Regions from separate parts of the Rubrivivax sp. JA1026 genome, predicted to be linked through region 2. Evidence: riboswitches for the same ligand, from Rfam matches in the RefSeq annotation. Region 2 holds a riboswitch; each other region holds the start of a gene.
The links. A riboswitch is a leader RNA that binds a small molecule or an ion and turns the genes downstream of it on or off. The one in region 2 is predicted to bind cobalamin.

Region 1: it holds a riboswitch for cobalamin, as region 2 does, so the genes downstream of both, G5B56_RS02880 (TonB-dependent receptor domain-containing protein) here and G5B56_RS12830 (energy-coupling factor ABC transporter permease) in region 2, are expected to answer to the same signal.
Region 3: it holds a riboswitch for cobalamin, as region 2 does, so the genes downstream of both, G5B56_RS07030 (TonB-dependent siderophore receptor) here and G5B56_RS12830 (energy-coupling factor ABC transporter permease) in region 2, are expected to answer to the same signal.

Annotation. Positions count from the first base shown of each region.
Region 1 is NZ_JAALCQ010000001.1:631,023-637,239, forward strand. It holds gene G5B56_RS02875 (YeeE/YedE family protein) at 1-787, opposite strand, end outside; cobalamin riboswitch at 941-1,178, shown strand; gene G5B56_RS02880 (TonB-dependent receptor domain-containing protein) at 1,249-3,090, shown strand; gene G5B56_RS02885 (cobyrinate a,c-diamide synthase) at 3,108-4,427, shown strand; gene G5B56_RS02890 (ABC transporter substrate-binding protein) at 4,424-5,311, shown strand; gene cbiB (adenosylcobinamide-phosphate synthase CbiB) at 5,308-6,217, shown strand, end outside; gene G5B56_RS02900 (aminotransferase class I/II-fold pyridoxal phosphate-dependent enzyme) at 6,216-6,217, shown strand, end outside.
Region 2 is NZ_JAALCQ010000007.1:46,101-52,317, forward strand. It holds gene cobN (cobaltochelatase subunit CobN) at 1-1,448, opposite strand, end outside; gene cobW (cobalamin biosynthesis protein CobW) at 1,448-2,494, opposite strand; gene cobO (cob(I)yrinic acid a,c-diamide adenosyltransferase) at 2,501-3,070, opposite strand; gene G5B56_RS12830 (energy-coupling factor ABC transporter permease) at 3,083-3,733, opposite strand; cobalamin riboswitch at 3,903-4,162, opposite strand; cobalamin riboswitch at 4,198-4,423, shown strand; gene G5B56_RS12835 (class I SAM-dependent methyltransferase) at 4,490-5,272, shown strand; gene G5B56_RS12840 (TonB-dependent receptor) at 5,304-6,217, shown strand, end outside.
Region 3 is NZ_JAALCQ010000003.1:115,090-121,306, forward strand. It holds gene G5B56_RS07015 (iron ABC transporter permease) at 1-700, opposite strand, end outside; gene G5B56_RS07020 (ABC transporter substrate-binding protein) at 697-1,560, opposite strand; gene G5B56_RS07025 (bifunctional adenosylcobinamide kinase/adenosylcobinamide-phosphate guanylyltransferase) at 1,557-2,105, opposite strand; gene G5B56_RS07030 (TonB-dependent siderophore receptor) at 2,128-3,978, opposite strand; cobalamin riboswitch at 4,131-4,383, opposite strand; gene G5B56_RS07035 (CTP synthase) at 4,516-6,177, shown strand; gene kdsA (3-deoxy-8-phosphooctulonate synthase) at 6,174-6,217, shown strand, end outside.

The DNA of each region.
Region 1 (6,217 bases), on a different contig from region 2:
AGTCCAGGCCCCAGGCCAGTGGCGCGACCAGGCTCAGCGACTCCATGCGCCGCGAGTTCGTCGCCAGGAAGGCCGGCTCCAGCGTCTCGGGGTGTTCGGGCACGAAACCCAGCCGGCCCGACAGCCACCAGGCGGCGACCACCAGCACCCCGATCGCGGCGCCGCCGGCGACCTCGCGGCCGCGGCCTTCGGGCCGTGCCAGCACCCAGGCCAGCAGCGCCGCGGCCACCGCCGCGCCGAGCCAGGGGGCGAGCGTCTGCAGCGGCAGGCCGGTGGCGGCGGCCAGCGCACCGGCCGCGTCCTGGCCGGCCGGCAGCTCGAAGCCGACGCGGTCGACGCTGGCCACGCGCAGCACGGCGCTGACGCCTTTCATCGCCGCGAAGCCGCTGGCGCCGACGACGAGCACGACGACCAGCGACTTCAGGCTGCCGCCGCCCAGGCGCACCAGGTTGCGTGCCGCGCAGCCCGACGCCAGCACCATGCCCAGGCCGAACATCGCGCCACCGACGATCGCCGACAGCCAGCCCACGCGCGTGCCGCCGTACAGGCTGTCGGCCGCACGCACCCAGCCCAGGCCCACCATCAGGTGAAAGCCCAGCACCGCGACGGCGACGGCGGCGACCCAGGCCCGCAGCCGGGTGCGGTCGCCGAAGGCGAAGACGTCGGCCAGCGCGCCCATCGTGCAGAAGTGGGTTCGCTGCGAGACGGCGCCGAAAGCCGCGCCGATGACGAAGGCGCCGGCCAGCAGCAGGCGCAGGTGGGCGTCGAGTTCTTCCGCGGTGGGCATGGCGGCATTGTCGCGGCGGCTGCCGGCCGTCCCGGCGCACGGCTTGTGCGCGATGCGCATGTGCTTCTGCGCCAGGCAAGGAAGACGGTCGAGGCGTTCGCTTGATTGTCATCAAGGAATCGCGCAACGTGCCCCGGCGCTGCCGAGGCCTTGCCTATCATGCGCCCCGTTGGTGCTCGTCCCCGGCGTCTGCCGGGACAGTTCAACGGGAATCAGGAAGGGGCGACACGGTGTCGCCGGTTCGCCCCCAACCTGAGCTGCCCCCGCAACGGTAAGCGGTCGGAGCCCTCGCAGGCTTCCGCTCGTGTCGAATCCACTGGGTCAAGCGCCTGGGAAGGGCACACGGGTCGCGCCGCCAGCCCGGATACCGGCCAACGTGGGGGTGCGTGCGCCTGCGGCGCGGGCACCGTACAGCGGCGGCTGCGGGGAGGTGGTCGGCCGCGCCGACTCTGACTTTTTTCATGTCGACTTCCGTCCCGGGCTTGAACGCCCCGCTGCGCGCCTGCGCTCTCGCCACCCGTCTCGCCGTCGCCGCCGCCGTCGCGCCGGCGGCCTTCGCCCAGGCCGGCGAAGACCCGATCGTCATCACCGCCAGCCGTCTCGAAGAGCGTCTGTCGCAGACGCTGGCCGACGTCTCGCTCGTCGACCGCGCGGCGATCGAGCGCAGCGGCGCGAGCAGCGTCGCCGACCTGCTCGCCCGCCTGCCCGGCATCGAGATCAGCCGCAACGGCGGCCCCGGCGGCAGCACCAGCGTCTACATCCGCGGCGGCGAGACGCGCCACACCGCGGTCTACGTCGACGGCGTGCGCGTCGACTCGCAGAGCACCGGCGGCGCCGCCTGGGAGCAGATCGCGCTGGACCGCATCGAACGCGTCGAGGTGCTGCGCGGTCCGGCGGCCGCGGTCTACGGCTCGGACGCCGTCGGCGGCGTGGTGCAGGTCTTCACCCGCCGCGGCCAGGGCGCGCTGCGCGCCAGCGGCGGCCTGGGCTGGGGCAGCCGCGGCAGCCGGCTCGCCGACGCCGGGCTCTCGGGCTCGGACGGGCGCCTGGACTACGCGCTGTCGGCCGGCTGGAGCGACAGCAACGGCTTCGATGCGCGCGACGGCCAGAATCCCGATACCGACGGCTGGCGCCGCGGTTCGCTGCAGGCCCGCGTGGGCTGGCAGCTCGCGCCCGAGCACCGTGTCGAGGCCTCGATGACCGACAGCCACCTGAACGCCCGCTACGACGGCAGCTCGACGCGCGACGACCGCTCGCATCACGAACTGCGCACCGCCGCGCTGTCCTGGCGCGGCCAGTGGAACGAGCAGGCGCTGAGCAGCGCCCGGCTGTCCGAGTCGCGCAGCCTCTACGAGACCGAGCCGAGCATCTACCAGACGCGCACGCGCTTGCGCGACCTGACGCTGCAGCACGAGCAGCAGTTGCGGCCCGGCCAGCGGGTCTCGCTGACGCTGGAGCGGCGCGAGGACCGCCTGGACAACCTGGCCTCGGCCACGGCCGTGCGGCTGCAGGACGAACGTTCGCAGGACGGCGTCGCGCTGGGCTGGCGCGGCGAGTTCGGCGTGCATTCGCTGCAGGCCCACGCCCGCCACGACGACGACAGCGAGTTCGGCGGCAAGGGCACCGGCAGCCTGGCCTGGGGCTGGCGCTTCGCGCCGGCCTGGCGCCTGACGGCGTCGGCCGCGACCTCGTTCCGCGCGCCGACGCTGTACCAGCGCTTCAGCGACTACGGCGTCCCGAACCTGGTGCCCGAGAGCGGCCGCAACCTCGAGATCGGCCTGCGCCGCAGCGCCGGCGAGCACGAGATCGGCCTCGTCGCCTGGCGCAACAAGGTCGAGGACCTGATCGTCTTCGGCGCCGCCGGCCCCTGCGCCTCGAGCTTCGGCTGCTACGAGAACGTCGGCCAGGCGAGCTACGAGGGGCTGACGCTGTCCGGCCGCACGCGCGTCGGTGCCGTCGCGCTGCGCGCCTCGGCGGACTTCCACGACCCGAGGAACGAGGCCACCGACAAGCTGATCGCCCGCCGTGCGCGCCGCCTGGCGACGCTGGGCGCGGACACCGTGCTCGCCGGCTGGCGCCTCGGCGCCGAGGTCCAGGCCGCCGGCGAACGCTGGGACGACGCCGCCAACACCCGGCGCCTGGGCGGCTACGGCCTCGTCAACCTGAGCGCCGAGACCAAGCTCGGCAAGGGCCTGACGCTGCAGGCGCGCCTCGACAACGCGGGCGACAAGGACTACGCGCTCGCGCGCAGCTACAACGTCGCCGGCCGCAGCGCGCTCGTCGTGCTGCGCTGGGCGGTCTGAGCGCGGGGACCGGGACGATGGCCGCCGTCGTGCTCGTCGCCGCCCCGGCCTCCGGCCAGGGCAAGACCACCGTCGCCTGCGCGCTGGCGCGGCTGCACGCGCGCCGCGGCGCGCGCGTGCGGGCCTTCAAGTGCGGTCCCGACTTCCTCGATCCCCAATGGCTGGCGCTGGCCAGCGGCGCCAGCGTCGACACGCTGGACCTGTGGATCAACGGCGAAGCCGACTGCGCGGCGCGTCTGGCACAGGCGGCGGCCGAGGCCGAGCTCGTCGTCGTCGAGGGCGTGATGGGCCTGTACGACGGCGAGCCCAGCGCGGCCGACCTGGCGCAGCGTTTCGGCCTGCCGGTGCTGGCGGTCATCGACGCGGCGAAGATGGCCGCCACCTTCGGCGCCCTCGTGCACGGGCTGCGCAGCTGGCGCGAGCTGCGCTGGGCCGGTGTGCTGGCCAACCGCGTCGGCGGCGCGCGCCACGCGGCGATGCTGCAGGCGGCGCTGCCGCCCGAGGCCGGCTGGGCCGGCGCGCTGCCGGCCGACGGCCGCTTCGCGCTGCCGGAGCGCCATCTCGGCCTGAGCGCCGCCGGCGAGCTGCCCGATGCGCTGACCCGGCTCGACGCCGCCGCCGACGCGCTGGCCTCGACACCGCTGGGCGCGCGGGCCCTGGCCGACTGGCCGCAGTGGGTGCCGCCGCCGGTCGCCGCGCCGGCCGCGCCGCAACGCCGGCTCGACGGCCGGCGCATCGCCGTCGCGCACGACGCGGCGTTCGCGTTCGTCTATCCGGCGAATCTGCAGACCCTGCACGCGCTCGGCGCCGAGACGGTGTTCTTCTCGCCGCTGGCCGGCGACGCGCTGCCCGACTGCGACGCCGTCTGGCTGCCCGGCGGCTACCCGGAGCTGCACGCCGAGGCGCTGGCCGCCCGCCGCGACCTGGCGGCGCAACTCGCGGCGCACCTGGCGGCCGACCGCCCGGTCTGGGCCGAGTGCGGCGGCATGATGGCGCTGGCCGAGACCCTCGTCGACGGCCAGGGCCGGCAGCACCGCCTCTGGGGCCTGCTGCCCGGCCGCGCGGTGCTCGGCCAGCGTGTCGCCGCGCTGGGCCCGCACTGCCTCGTCTTCGGCCGTGGCGAGCTGCGTGGCCACAGCTTCCACTGGTCGCGCTTCGAGACCGGGCTGGTGGCCGCCCTGCACACCGAACCGGCGCGTGCCGGCGCCGGCCTGCCGCTGCCGCCGGGCGAGCCGGTGTACGAACTCGGCGCGCTGAAGGCGAGCTGGTTCCACCCGTGGTTCGCCTCGTCGCCCGAGCTGACGGCGCGGCTGTTCTCCCCGGGAGCGCTCGCATGATCCGGCGCCTGCTGATCCTGCTGGCGGCGCTGGCGCTGGCGGCCGGGGCGGCCGCGGCGCCGGTCGTCGTGCGCGACGCACGCGGCACCGAGCTGCGGCTGCAGGCGCCGCCGCAGCGCATCGTCTCGCTGCTGCCGTCGCTGACCGAGACGGTCTGGGTGCTCGGGGCCGGCGACCGGCTGGTCGGCGTCGACCGTTTCTCCAACTGGCCGCCGGCGCTGGCAGCGCTGCCGCGTGTCGGCGGCATGGAGGACGCGATCATCGAGGCGGTGGTCGCGCTGCGGCCCGACCTGGTGCTGGCGTCCGATCGTTCGCGCGCCAGCGACCGGCTCGAGGCGCTGGGCCTGCGCGTGCTGCGTGTGCACGCCGAGCGCCATGACGACATGGTCGAGGCGATGCGCACGCTGGGCCTGGCGCTCGGCCGGCGTGCCGAGGCCGAGCGCCTGCTCGTGCGGCTGGACCGCGAGCTGGCCGCCGCGGCGGCGCGTGTGCCGGCGGCGCTGCGCGGCCGGCGCGTGTACTTCGAGATCCACGGCGGCAGCTGGGGCGCCGGCGCCGGGTCCTTCGTCGGCGACACGCTGGCCCGGCTGGGCCTGGTGAACGTCGTGCCGGCCGAGCTCGGACCCTTCCCCCGGCTCAACCCGGAGTTCGTCGTGCGCGCCGACCCCGACCTGCTGCTGATGCAGCAGCGCGACGTCGTCGGGCTGGCCGCGCGGCCGGGCTGGGCGGCGATGTCGGCGGTGCGCGGCGGCCGCGTCTGCGGTTTCGCCCCGGAGCGCTTCGAGCTGCTGATCCGCCCCGGCCCGCGCCTGGGCGAAGGCGCCGCGGCGATCGTCGACTGTCTGCAGCGCCTGGCCTCCGAGCCCGCTGCCACGACACGATGAACACGGCCCTCGTCCTCGCCGCCGCGCTGCTGCTGGCCTGGTGGATCGACCGGCGCTTCGGCGAGCCGCGCGACGCCTGGCACCCGGTGGCCTGGCTGGGCCACACGATCATGCCGCTGCACCGCCGGCTGCCGACGCTGGCGCCGCGCGCCGCGCTGCTGGCCGGCACGCTGGCGTGGTGGGCGGTGGTCGGCGGCGTCGCGGCGCTGGCCTGGGCGCTGCAGGCGGCGCTGTTCATGCTGCCGGCCTGGGCCGCGGTGCCGCTGCTGGCGCTGGCGCTCAAGCCCTCGTTCGCCTGGCGCATGCTGCGCGACGAGGTTGCCGGCGTCGATGCCGCGTTCGCCAACGGCGGCCTGCCGGCGGCACGGCAGCGGCTGCGCAGCCTGTGCAGCCGCGACGTCGAGCAGCTCGACGCACGCGAGGTCCGCGAGACGGCGATCGAGACCCTGGCCGAGAATCTCAACGACTCGTTCGTCGCGCCGCTGTTCTGGTTCTGCGTCGCCGGTCTGCCGGGCGCCTGGGCCTGGCGCGCGGTCAACACGCTGGACGCGATGTGGGGCTACCGCGGCCGCTGGGAATGGGCCGGCAAGTGGTCGGCGCGTGCCGACGATCTGCTCGGCTGGCTGCCGGCGCGGCTGACCGCGGCGCTGCTGTGGCGGCCGTCGCTGGGCTGGGCGCCGCTGGCGCGCGAAGCCGCGCGCACGCCGTCGCCCAACGGCGGCTGGCCGATGGGCGCGATGGCGCTGCGCCTGGGGGTACGCCTGGGCAAACCGGGCGTCTACACGCTCAACGATCAGGGAGCCGAGGCCGACACGACGGCGCTGGCGCGGGCGCTGGCGTTCGCCGGCCAGGCCGCCGGTGCCGCGCTGGCCGTGGCGCTGCTGTGGCTGCTGCTGGAGTTTGCAT
Region 2 (6,217 bases):
ATCATCGGGTCGGCCTCGGGCGCGCCCCAGAGCGCGAGCACGGCGTCGCGGCAGACGGCCGGCAGGCGCTCGAACTCGGCGCGGTAGTCGGCCAGCGCCAGGCTTTGCAGCGCCGGGCGCGCGTCGTTGGCCTCGGTGTCGTTGGTGACGCCGGCGGCCAGCGTGTGCATCAGCGCCTCGCTGTCGGGCGGCAAGGCGCCGACGGCGTAGCCCGCGTCGTGCAGCGCCTGCAGGATCAGCAGCGTCGAGGCCGGCGTATCCAGGCCGACGCCGTTGGCCAGGCGCGCGTCGTCGTTCGGGTAGTTGGCCAGCACCAGCGCCAGGCGCTGTTCGGCCGGCGGCACGTGGCGCAGCCGGCACCAGCGCCGTGCCAGCTCGGCGACGAAGGCCATGCGCTCGGGTTCGGGCTGGTAGCGCACGACGTCGATCTCGGTGCGCTCGCAGCGCCAGGCCACGCCTTTGAAGCTGATCGCGCGCGTGGCGATGCGGCCGTCGACCTCGGGCAGCACGACCTGCATCGCCAGGTCGCGTGGCGCCAGGCCGTGCGGGTCTTCGGCCCAGCCTTCGCGGGTGCTGCCGGCCAGCAAGAGCTGCAGCACCGGCGCGTCGCCGGCCAGCGGCTCGAAACCGGCACCGGCGCCGCCGAGCGCGAACGCCGTCGCGTTGAGCACGACGTCGACCGCGTGGCGCGCCGCCAGCGTGCGCAGCAGCGCCAGGCTCTCGGGGTTCTTCAGCGTGTCGACGGCCAGCGCCAGCGGCTCCAGCCCGGCGGCGGCCAGCGCCGCGAGCTGGGCGTCGAAGACCGCCGTGTTGCCCGACTGCAGATGCGCCCGGTAGAAAACCAGCAGCGCCACCGGCGCACCGGCCGGGCGCGCCGGCCAGGCGGCGGCGTCGCGCGGCACGTAAGGCAGCGCGCAGGGCAGCGGCTCGGGCGGCGAAGGGCGTTCGCCGCGGCCGAAGGCGGCGTGCGCGATCAGCGCGAAGAAGGCCTCGGCCTGCGCCGGCCCGCCGTCGCGCAGGCAGCGCCAGAGCAGGCGGCAGTCGTCGGCCGCGGCCGTCGAGCGTGCGAGCAGCTGCGGGTCTTCGCCGAAGTCGCCCGAGAACAGCGCCAGCCACTGGCCGCGCCGGCGCGCGGTGCGCCCGGCCTGCTCGACGAGGTAGGCCCAGTCGGCTGCGTTGCCGAGGTGGTCGACGACGACCGCACGCGCGTGCTGCAGCACCTCGTCGACGTAGAGGTCCACCGACGCCGGCTGGCGCAGCGCCATCAGGTTGGCCAGGCGGATGCTCGGAAAGCCGGCCGGCAGCGCCGCGGCGGTGTCGGCCAGCAGCGCCAGCGTGCTGTCGGCGGCGCTGAGCACGACGATCTCGCCCGGCGTCTGCGCCAGGCGCACGACGCCGCGGCCCTCGTCGTCGACGAGGCCGGCGGCGCGTGTCGACAGCAGGTGCATCAGCCGGCGGCCAGCGCCTGCTGCAGCTCGGCCTGCAGCACGGCGGCGTCGAGCTCGGCGCCGATCAGCACCAGGCGCGAGACACGTGCCTCGCCCGCGCGCCAGGCACGGTCGAAGTGGCTGTCCAGGCGCGCGCCGACGCCTTGCACGACGAGGCGCATCGCCGCGCCGGGCAGCGCGACGAAGCCCTTGGCGCGGTAGATCTCGTGGCGTGCGACGAGCGCGGCCAACGCCTGCAGCAGGCGCTCGCGGTCGCTCACCTCGACCGTCAGCGCGACCGAGTCGAACTCGTCGTGGTCGTGGTCCTCTTCTGCGTCGTGGTGCGTGTGGCGGCCGTCGATCGCGTCCTCGACGGCGCGGCCCAGGCCCAGCAGCACGTCGGGCGCCAGGCGGCCGTGCTGCGCGGCGAGCAGCTTGACGGCCGCCGGCGCACCGGCGCGCACCTGGGCCTCGACGGCGGCCAGCGTCGCGGCGTCGAGCGCGTCGGTCTTGTTCAGCACGACGAGGTCGGCGGTGGCGAGCTGGTCCTCGAACAGCTCGGCCAGCGGCGACTCGTGGTCGAGGTTGTCGTCGGCGCGGCGCTGGACGTCGACGGCCTGCGGGTCGTCGGCGAAACGGCCTTCGGCCACCGCCGGCGCGTCGACGACGGTGACGACGGCGTCGACCGTGAACGCGTGGCGCAGCGTCGGCCACTGGAAGGCCTGCACCAGCGGCTTGGGCAGCGCCAGGCCCGAGGTCTCGATGACGAGATGGTCGATGCGCTCGCGGCGCTCGGCCAGGCGCTCCATCACCGGCGCGAACTCCTCCTGCACGGTGCAGCACAGGCAGCCGTTGGCGAGCTCGACGAGGTTGCCGTCGTCGCGGCCCGCTTCGTCGCAGCCGATGCCGCAGCCGCGCAGCAGCTCGCCGTCGATGCCGAGTTCGCCGAACTCGTTGACGATGACGGCGATGCGGCGGCCGCCGGCGTTCGTCAGCAGGTGGCGCAGCAGCGTCGTCTTGCCGGCGCCGAGGAAGCCGGTGACGATGGTCGCGGGAATCTTGTGCATGGGTTCTCAGTCCTCGATGCCGCGCTGCGCGGGCACGCCGGCGTCGTAGTGGTGTTTCAGCTTCGTCATCTCGGTGACCGTGTCGGCGGCCTCGATCAGCTCCGGCGGCGCGCCGCGCCCGGTCAGCAGCACGTGGACCTGCGGCGGGCGCGCGCGCAGGCAGGCCAGCAACTCGTCCAGCGGGATCCAGCCGTAGCGCAGCGGCGCCATCACCTCGTCGAGCACGACGAGAAAGTGCGCGCCCGACAGCACCGTGTCGCGCACACGCTGCCAGCCGGCCAGCGCCAGCTCGGCGGAGTGGCCGAGGTCGCGGCTCTTCCAGCTGAAGCCGTCGCCCAGGCCTTCGATCGGGATGCCCAGCTGCTCGAACAGCCGGTGCTCGCCGAACCGTGCCGAGGGCACCTTCATGAACTGGTAGACCTTCACCGCCTTGCCGCGGCCGTGGGCGCGCAGCGCCAGGCCGAAGGCGGCGGTGCTTTTGCCCTTGCCCGGCCCGGTGTGCACGATCACCAGCCCCCGGCGTTCGCCCTGAGGGCGCGGTTTGTCGCGATCGAACGGGGGCGTTTCGATCTGCATGGCGGCGGCCCGTCAGGCGGCGGCGGTGAGCCGCTCGTCCAGGCAGGCGCGCGCCCAGCCGGCTTCGCGCCAGCGGCGCACGGCGCGCACGATCAGCAGCGTGAACACCGGCTCCAGCGCCACCAGCACGAGGTAGGACGAAGCGAAACGCGCCCAGTCGGCCAGCGGCGTCGCTTCCTGGCCGATGGCCAGCCAGAAGCCGACCATCGCCGTGACGCCGGCGTAGTAGGCCGCGTCCAGGCGCAGCACGGTGGCGACACGCGCCTCGCTGACCTGCGCGGCCGACAGGCGGCGGCCGATGCCGAAGTGAACCGCGGTGAGCGGCACGACCAGCGACAGCGTGTTCACCGCCAGGTGCACCAGATCCTGCGGCTCGAACAGCAGGCCTTGCAGCAGCAGGCCGAGCGCGAAGCCGAACAGCGTCGGCAGATAGCCCAGCAGCAGGTAGATCGGCATCGCGCCGATGAAGTGCAGCTCCGACGGGCCGACGGCCATGTGGAAGGACTGCATGAACAGCGAGAAGAACACCGCCGCGAGCGCCGTGCGCAGCCACAGCGCCGGGCGCTTGGCGAGTGCCGGCAGGTGCGCCAGCAGCACGCCGCCGGCGGCGACGTTGGCGGCGAGGATCTTGGTCTGGGCGAGGACGCCGGGTTCGATGTGCATCGGGTGCTCCTGGGTCGAGACGGCGCGACGACGGCGGCCCGCCGCCGCACGACGGCTCGGGCGCGGCGACACGGCACGCGCTGGGAAGGGACGGCTCGGAAAACGTGAGACGGGTTCGACGCGCCTGGCCGCTTCCCCGCGGCTGGCGCTACACGGCGCGCCGCTCGCGCGGGCACGCCACCTCGTTGGCCGGTATCCGGGCTGGCGGACCTGTCCGTGACGCCTTCCCGGTGGCGACGCTGGCGCGCCGCCGTCCCAGTGGCCGTGTCACGGGCCGGAAGAGCCGGCACGAAGCCGTCTTTCCGTCCGCTTACCGTTGCGGGGGCAGCTCAGGTTGGGGCTCGCGCCGTGACGGCCTCGCCCTTCCTGATTCCCGTTGAACTGCCTCGGCGGAGAGCCTCGGCGAGCACCAACGCGGCGCATGATACAGGTCAGGTCTCGCGGCGGGGCCGCCGGCGGCGCTGGTTATGATGCCGGCCGTTGGTGCTCGCGCCCACCCTCCGGTGGATGCAGTTCAACGGGAATCAGGGAGGGGCCTCGTGCCCCCAACCTGAGCTGCCCCCGCAACGGTAAGCGGACGGGGCCTCACAGGCCCCAGCTCGTGTCGAAGCCACTGGGAGTCGTCTCCTGGGAAGGACACACGGGTCGTCTCCGCCAGCCCGGATACCGGCCAACGAGGTGGCGTGCCGCGCGAGCGGCAGGCCGTAAGGCGCCAGGCTGCGGGGAAGCGGCCAGGGCGCGTACGCCGGTATTCCCATGTCTTCCAACGCGCCGGAACTCCGGCCCGACGCCGCCACGCCCTGCGCCTGGGGCGAGGCCGAAGCCGCGTTCTACGCGCACACCATCGTGCGCTCGGGTTACGCCCGCGCCGTGCTGCCGCTGCTGCCGCGCTCGCTGCCCGATCTGCTCGACATCGGTGCCGGCAGCGGCGTGCTCAGCCGCCGCATGCTCGCGCCCGGCGCGCGCTGGCACGCCGTCGAACCACAGCCCGAGATGCAGCGCCGGCTGCTCGCGCGGCGACCGGCGCTGGCCGTGCGCGGCATCCGCCTGGAGCTGTCGCCCGTCGACTGGACGCAGCTCGAGCCCGCCGTCGCCGCCGACACGCTGCTGGCCGCGCACCTGCCGCCGGCGCAGCGTGAACCCGCCGCCTTCCACGACGCGATGGCCACACGCTGGCGCCGCTGCATGGCCTGGGTCGTGCCGGCGCAGGCCGGGCCGGCGACGTTCTGCCTGGCCGGCGTGCTGACGCCCGAACTGCACGGCGCCGACACGCGCCCGGTCGTCGAACGTGTGCTCGCCGCACTGGGCCCCACACGCGCGCCGCAGGCGCTGCACTTCGCCGACTGGCGCTACGAGGTGTGTTTCGAGTCGCTTGCCGCGGCCCAGGCGCACGTCATCGAGCGCCTGCGTCTGCCGCCCGGCGACGACCGCCGGCCGCAGGTGCTGGCCCAGGTCGCCGCCTCGGCGCGGCCCGGCCGCCGCGGCCTGCGCCTGGGCTGCGCCAAACGCAGCGCGGTGCTGCTCTGGCACCGCGACTGACCCTGTTTCCCTCCCTCCAGAAGAAGAGACGATGAAGATGAAGCCACAGGAAAGATCACCGTCGCGCCACTGGCGCCCTGCCGTGCTGGCGCTGCTGCTGCCGGCCGCCGCCCAGGCCCAGAGCGAGGCCGTCGAGACGGTGCAGATCACCGCCGAGCGCCGCGTCGTCACCGCGACACGCGTCGCCGAAGACCCGCTGGATCTGCCGTTCAGCACCTACGCCGTCGGCCGCGACGAGATGGACGCCGTCGGCGCGCGCACGCTGGAAGACGCACTGCGCGCGGTGCCCGGGCTGCAGCACGGCACCCAGGGCAACTACTTCACGCGGTTCGAGACCCGCGGCCTGCGCGACACCCAGGACGTGCTGGTGCTGATCGACGGCGTGCCGCTGCGCCTGCTGCAGGGCAACGCCGACCTGACCTTGGTCGCGCCCGACCTGCTGGAACGCATCGAGTTCATCAAGGGCCCGGCTTCGGCGCTGTACGGCCGCAACGCGATCGGCGGCGTCGTGCAGATGTTCATCGAACCCGAGGCCGAAGGCGGCAGCGCGCGCGCGACGCTGGGCAGCTTCGGCCGCCGCGACCTCGGCCTGCGCCAGCGCTGGGACGGCGAACGCGGCCATCTGTCGGTGGGCGCCGCCTACAGCCGCGTCGACGGCTTCCAGGACGGCACGCCGCGCGACCAGGCCACGGCCAGCGTCGGCGGCGAGCTGGCGATGACCCGCGACTGGGCCAGCAGCGTGCAGCTCTTTTCCAGCCAGGTGAACGCCAAACGCGGCTCGATCGTGCCGCTGAAGGACGGCCATCCGATGTTCGGCATAGCCCCGGAGGACAACTACGGCATCCCCGGCGCGCACGTCGACGGCGAGTACCTGAGCCTGGCCTGGCGCAACCGCGTGCGGCTGACGCCGGCGATCAGCTTCGAGCACCTGAGCAGCATGGCGCG
Region 3 (6,217 bases), on a different contig from region 2:
TCTCCTCGCCCAGGCCCAGCGCGTCGAGCGCGCGCGCCAGGCGCCAGGCCGGCGGCAGCGCCAGCGCCAGGCCGACGGCCAGCAGCGCCACGCTCTGCCAGCCGAGGAAGCCGGTCGAGCCGAGCATGAAACTCTGCTTGCCGCGCAGCGCGTCGGGCACCCAGGTCGTGACCAGATCGCTGGCGGCGCCGAGCACGACGCCGACGACGACGCCCGACAGCAGCAGCCGCATCGGCTCCTGTGCGCCGCGCGCGAGCATCAGCGTCAGCGTCACGCCGCCGAGCGCGCCGACGAAGGCGGCACCGACGAGGCCGATGCGCGCCAGCCACTCGACGCTGCCCAGCGCCAGCGCATGGCCGCCGATGGCGCTGGCGGCGAGCACCGCGACCACCGCCAGCGAGGCTCCCGAGCCGGTGCCCAGCAGGTAGGGATCGGCCAGCGGGTTGCGGAACAGCCCTTGCGCGATCGCGCCGGCCAGCCCCAGCAGCGCGCCGACCAGCAGCGCACCGATGGTGCGCGGGGCGCGGATCTGGCCGACGATCAGCTCCATCGGCACCGCCGAGTCGGCGTCGCTCCAGTGCCAGCTCCAGCCTTCGCTGCCGACCGCCAGGCCGAGCAGCGACAGCGCCAGCGCGGCCAGCGCCAGCCCCGCCACCAGCCGGCGGCGGCGCGACAGGTCCAGGGCCAGCGCGGGGTTCATTTCTCGGGCAGGCCGGCCAGGCAGTCGGCGATGGCGAGCGCGGCCTCGCCCATGCGCGGGCCGGGACGGATCAGCAGCAGGTAGCGCTCGCGCTCGAAGCCGCAGGCCTGGCCGTCCTTCAGCGCGCGCAGCGTGTGCCAGCCCGGGCGCTCGGCCATCGTCGCGAGCGCACGATCCTCCGCCATCACGAGGTCCGGCGACTTGCGCACGAGGAACTCGGGGTTCAGGCGCGGGAAGGCGCCGTACTCGGCCGGCACGACGTTGCGCAACCCCAGGCGCTGCAGCGTCTCGCCGATGAACGAGCCGGGGCCGGCGGCGTACGGCGTCGAGTCGACCTCGAAATAGACGCTGCGCCCGCGCAGCCGCGGCGGGATGCGCGCCGCGGCCGCCGCCTCGTCGCGGTGGATCGAGGCCCAGAGCTGCGCCGCGCGCTGCGGCTGGCCGAGCACACGCGCCAGCGCATCGGTCGAGTGGCGCACCTGGGCGTGGGAGTCCGAGTCGAAGACCATCACCTTCAGCCCCAGCGCCTCCAGGCGTTCGGCAACCCGCGCCGAACGCGCGGCGAGCACGAGTTCGGGGCGCAGCGCGACGATGCGCTCGACGCTGGCGTCGTCCAGCCCGCCCAGGCGGGGCAGCGCGTTCACCTGCGCCGGCCAGTCGGAATAGCGGTCGACGCCGACCAGGCGCGCGCAGGCGCCGAGCGCGCAGACGGTCTCGGTCAGCGAAGGCAGCAGGCTGACGATGCGCTGCGGCGGCCCGCCCTGCCAGGCCACGCCGCGGTCGTCGCGCGGCGGCTCGGCGGCCGTCGCGGCGCCGGCGCACAGCGCCAGCAGCAGGAGCAGACGGTGCACCGGCTTCATCGCGGCCCCTTCAGCGGCAGTTCCAGCCCGGCGACCATCAGCGTCACGCGGGTGCTGGCCGCGGCCACGCGCTGGTGCAGCCGGCCGAGTTCGTCGACGAAGCGCCGCGCCTGGCGCGACATCGGCGTCACGCCCAGGCCGATCTCGTTGGACACGAGCACCACCGGGCCGCGCGCGGCGGCCAGCGCGTCGACGAGCGCGTCGACCTCGGCCGCCGGGTCGTCGACCGGCGCGCCGTCCAGCGGCATCAGCAGGCCGGTGAGCCACAGCGTCAGGCAGTCGACGACGACCATGCGCCCGGGCTGCGACTCCTCGCGCAGCACGGCGGCCAGCGCACGCGGCTCCTCGCGCGTGGCCAGCCCCGGCACGCGGGCGGCACGGTCGGCGCGGTGACGCTCGATGCGCGCGCGCATCTCGTCGTCGCCGGCCATCGCGGTGGCGACGAGCACGGCGCCGTGCCCCGGCAGCGCGAGCCAGTGCGCCGCGCGTGTTTCGGCGCAGCGCGACTTGCCGCTCTTGGCGCCGCCGAGGATCAGCTCGTGCATCGTCCGCCCCGGGCGTGCGGCGTCAGACGCCGCCTTCGTAGCGCAGGCCGAGCCAGAACTGCCGGGCCGGGCCGCGGTAGTAGGCCGAGGGCTCGAGGTCCTCGTCGGTCGCGTTCAGCAGCCGGCTCTCCAGCGTCCAGCCCTTGGCGAAGCGCCAGCCGGCCTTCAGGTCCAGCGTGGTCTCGGCGCCGAGTTCGCGGCTGTCGGGCCGGGCGCCGACGTGCAGCACGCTGGCCCCGGCGTTCCAAACGCCGTGGCGCCAGTCGAGGCCCAGCGTCTCCTGGTGCGCCGCACGGCGCGTCAGGCGGGCGCCGGTGTCCTCGTTCTTGGCGTCGAGGAAGTCGACCTGGGCGCGCAGCGACCAGTCGCCCAGCGCCTTGGCGCCCGACAGCGTCGCGCCCTGCAGACGGGCGCGGGAAGTGTTGGCGACGCAGCCCAAAGCGTAGAGGGGGTCGTCAGGACACAGGCTGCCCTTGGCCGGCCCGATCAGGTTCTTCAGCCGGTTGCGGAAGACCGTCAGGGCGGCGCGGTCGCCATCGGCGGCCCACTCGACGCCGAACTCGACGCTGCGCCCGCGTTCCGGCTTGATGCCCGGCACGCCGTAGCCGGGGTACAGCAGGTCGTTGAACGACGGCGCGCGGAAGCTGTTGCCGGCCAGCGCACGCAAGCGCCAGGCGGGCGTCAGCGCGAAGCTGCCGCCCAGGCGGCCGGTGGTTTGGGCGCCATAGTCTGAGCTGTCGTCACGGCGCAGGTCGGCCTGCCACGAGTAACGGCCGGCGCTGCCCGTCCAGGACAGCACGGCACTGTCGGTGTCGCGATCACCGCGGTAGCTGTCGGTCTTGGCGTCTTCTTCCAGACGCTCGACGGCGGCGACGATCTGGCCGGCGACGCCGGTCTCCCAAGCCAACTGCGCGAGCGCGTGGTCACGCGTGGTGCGGTAACGGTAGACCACCGCCTCGCCGCTGCGCGACTCGTCGACCGCGCGGTCGACCCGCAGTGTCGCAACCAGGCCCGGCGCGAGCGTGCCGCGCCAGTCGAGCGCGGTGGCGTCGACGTCGAGCTGGTCGCGGAAGTCCGGCGTGTTGTCGGGGGCGTAGTTCGGCGGCGCGTACTCGGTGCTGTCGATCTGGGTTTCCAGCCGGCTGCGCAGCAGCGACAGGCCGATGCGGTGGCCCGGCGCCGGCGTGAAGCCGATGCGTGCCTGGCCGCTGTCGCGCGTGTAGCCGTCGTCGTCGGCGTTGTAGTTGCCGTACGGATCGCCGGGGCGCAGCGCGCTGTCGCCGTCGTCGTGCTGCCGGGCCAGCGACGCGGCGAAATCCCAGGCGCCGAAGCTGCCGCTGGCACCGGCCGACAGCTCGCGTGCGCCGCGGCCGCCGAACGCGGCGGCGGCGTCGAAACGCAGGCCGGCGTCGGCGCGGCGCGTGACGATGTTGATGACCCCCCCGACGGCGTCGGCGCCGTAGAGGCTGGAGCCGGGGCCGCGCAGCACTTCGACACGCTCGATCTGCGCCAGCGGCAGCGCCTGCACCGACGGGTCGGCCAGCGTCGCCGAGCCGATGCGCACGCCATCGACCAGCACGACGGTCTGGCTGCCCGAGGCGCCGCGGATCATCACCGAGGTGGCGCCGCCGGGGCCGCCGCTGCGCGACAGCTGCACGCCGGCCTGCTCGCGCAGCAGGTCGGCCAGCGACGTGGCGCCCGAGGCACGCAGCGTGTCGCCGTCGATCACGACGACGTCGGCGGCCAGCCGCGAGACGGCCAGCGGCTCGCGCGAGCCGGTGACGACGATGGTTTCGGAGGATTGCGCCGCCGCAGTGGCGGCGACGAACGAACAGGCGACCGCGACGACGGTGCGGCGGTCGAAACAGGACATGGACAAGCGGGCCTCCAGCCGCACACCCCGTGCGGACCAGCGATGAGTCAAGCCGCCGTCCTGGAACGCGGCACGCCCGATGTCACCCGAGCCGGCGGACGTCAAGACGGACTCCGGGCCGCGGGGGTTCGTGCGCGCCGCCCACCGCGACGCCGGCATCCCTGGCATCGGGCCGGTATCCGGGCTCGCGAGTGCCGGTCCGACGGTTTGACCGTGGACCGAAGCCGTCAGCGCCTTCCCAGTCCTCGCTGGACCAGTGGCTGCATTGCTGACCGCACCTCGCCGACCGTTGCGGGGGCAGCGCCGGAATTGCCGCGCGTCATCGTGGACGCGCCGCGCACCGGCTTCCCGTTCAACCCTCCGACACCTGCCGTGCAAGAGGGCACCTGATGCAAGCGGCGCGAAGTCTAGCACCGCCGGGGGGCGCGGCGACACGCCCGAGCGGCGCGCCGGCGCACCGGGGAGCGGCAGGGGGCGCCGCCTATAATCACGCTTTACCACCTGGGCACAGCGACTTGCGCATGTGCCCCACGCGACATGACCAAGTTCGTCTTCGTCACCGGCGGCGTGGTGTCCTCCCTCGGCAAGGGGATCGCGGCAGCCTCGCTGGCGGCGATCCTCGAGTCGCGAGGTCTGAAGGTCACCCTGATCAAGCTGGATCCGTACCTCAACGTCGACCCGGGCACGATGAGCCCGTTCCAGCACGGCGAGGTGTTCGTCACCGATGACGGCGCCGAGACCGACCTCGACCTCGGCCACTACGAGCGTTTCATCACCACGCGGATGAAGCGCACGAACAACTTCACGACCGGCCAGATCTACAAGAGCGTGCTCGAGAAGGAGCGCCGCGGCGACTATCTCGGCAAGACGGTGCAGGTGATCCCGCACGTCACCAACGAGATCCAGGACTACGTGCGCCGCGGGGCCGTCGACGTCGACGTCGCGATTGTCGAGATCGGCGGCACGGTCGGCGACATCGAGTCGCTGCCCTTCCTGGAGGCCGTGCGCCAGCTGAGCCTGAAGCTCGGCCCGGCGAACACCGCCTTCGTGCACCTGACCTACGTGCCGTGGATCGCCGCCGCCGGCGAGCTGAAGACCAAGCCGACGCAGCACACGGTGCAGAAGCTGCGCGAGATCGGCATCCAGCCCGACGCGCTGCTGTGCCGCGCCGACCGCCGCATCCCCGACGACGAGCGCGAGAAGATCAGCCTGTTCACGAACGTGCCTCAGCACGGCGTGATCTCGATGCCCGACGTCGACACGATCTACAAGGTGCCGCGCGTGCTGCACGAGCAGGGCCTGGACGAGCTGATCTGCATGAAGCTGCAGCTGCTGACCAAGCCCGCCGACCTGCGCCGCTGGGACACGCTGGTGCAGGAGGTCGAGCACCCGCAGAACCGCGTGACGATCGCGATGTGCGGCAAGTACACCGACCTGTCGGACTCGTACAAGTCGCTCAACGAGGCGCTGCGCCACGCCGGCATCCACAACCACGCCAAGGTCGACATCGAGTACGTCGACGCCGAGACGCTGGACGAGCACAACGTCGCGCAGCTGGCGCAGTACGACGCGATCCTCGTGCCCGGCGGCTTCGGCCAGCGCGGCGTCGAGGGCAAGATCCTGGCCGCCAAGTTCGCCCGCGAGCACCGCCTGCCCTACCTCGGCATCTGCCTGGGCATGCAGGTCGCGACGATCGAGTACGCGCGCCACGTCGCCGGCCTGGAGAACGCCAACAGCACCGAGTTCGCGCCGCAGACGCCGCACCCGGTGATCGCGCTGATCGAGGAATGGCAGGACCGCGACGGCTCGATCCAGAAGCGCAGCGCCAGCTCCGACCTCGGCGGCACGATGCGCCTGGGCGCGCAGAGCTCGGACGTCAAGCCCGGCACGCTGGCCTACCAGATCTACGGCCCGGTCGTCACCGAGCGCCACCGCCACCGCTACGAGGCCAACGTCAACTACCTCGACCGGCTGCAGGCCGCCGGCCTCGTCATCAGCGCGCTGACGCAGCGCGAGCAGCTGACCGAGATCGTCGAGCTGCCGCAGGACCGCCACCCGTGGTTCATGGGCGTGCAGTTCCACCCCGAGTTCAAGAGCACGCCCTGGGGCGGGCACCCGCTGTTCTCCAGCTACGTCAAGGCGGCGCTGGACCACCAGGCGCGGCGCGGCGAAGGCGTCGCGCAAAAGGCAGTCGCATGAAGCTCTGCGGTTTCGAGGTCGGCATCGACCGGCCCTTCTT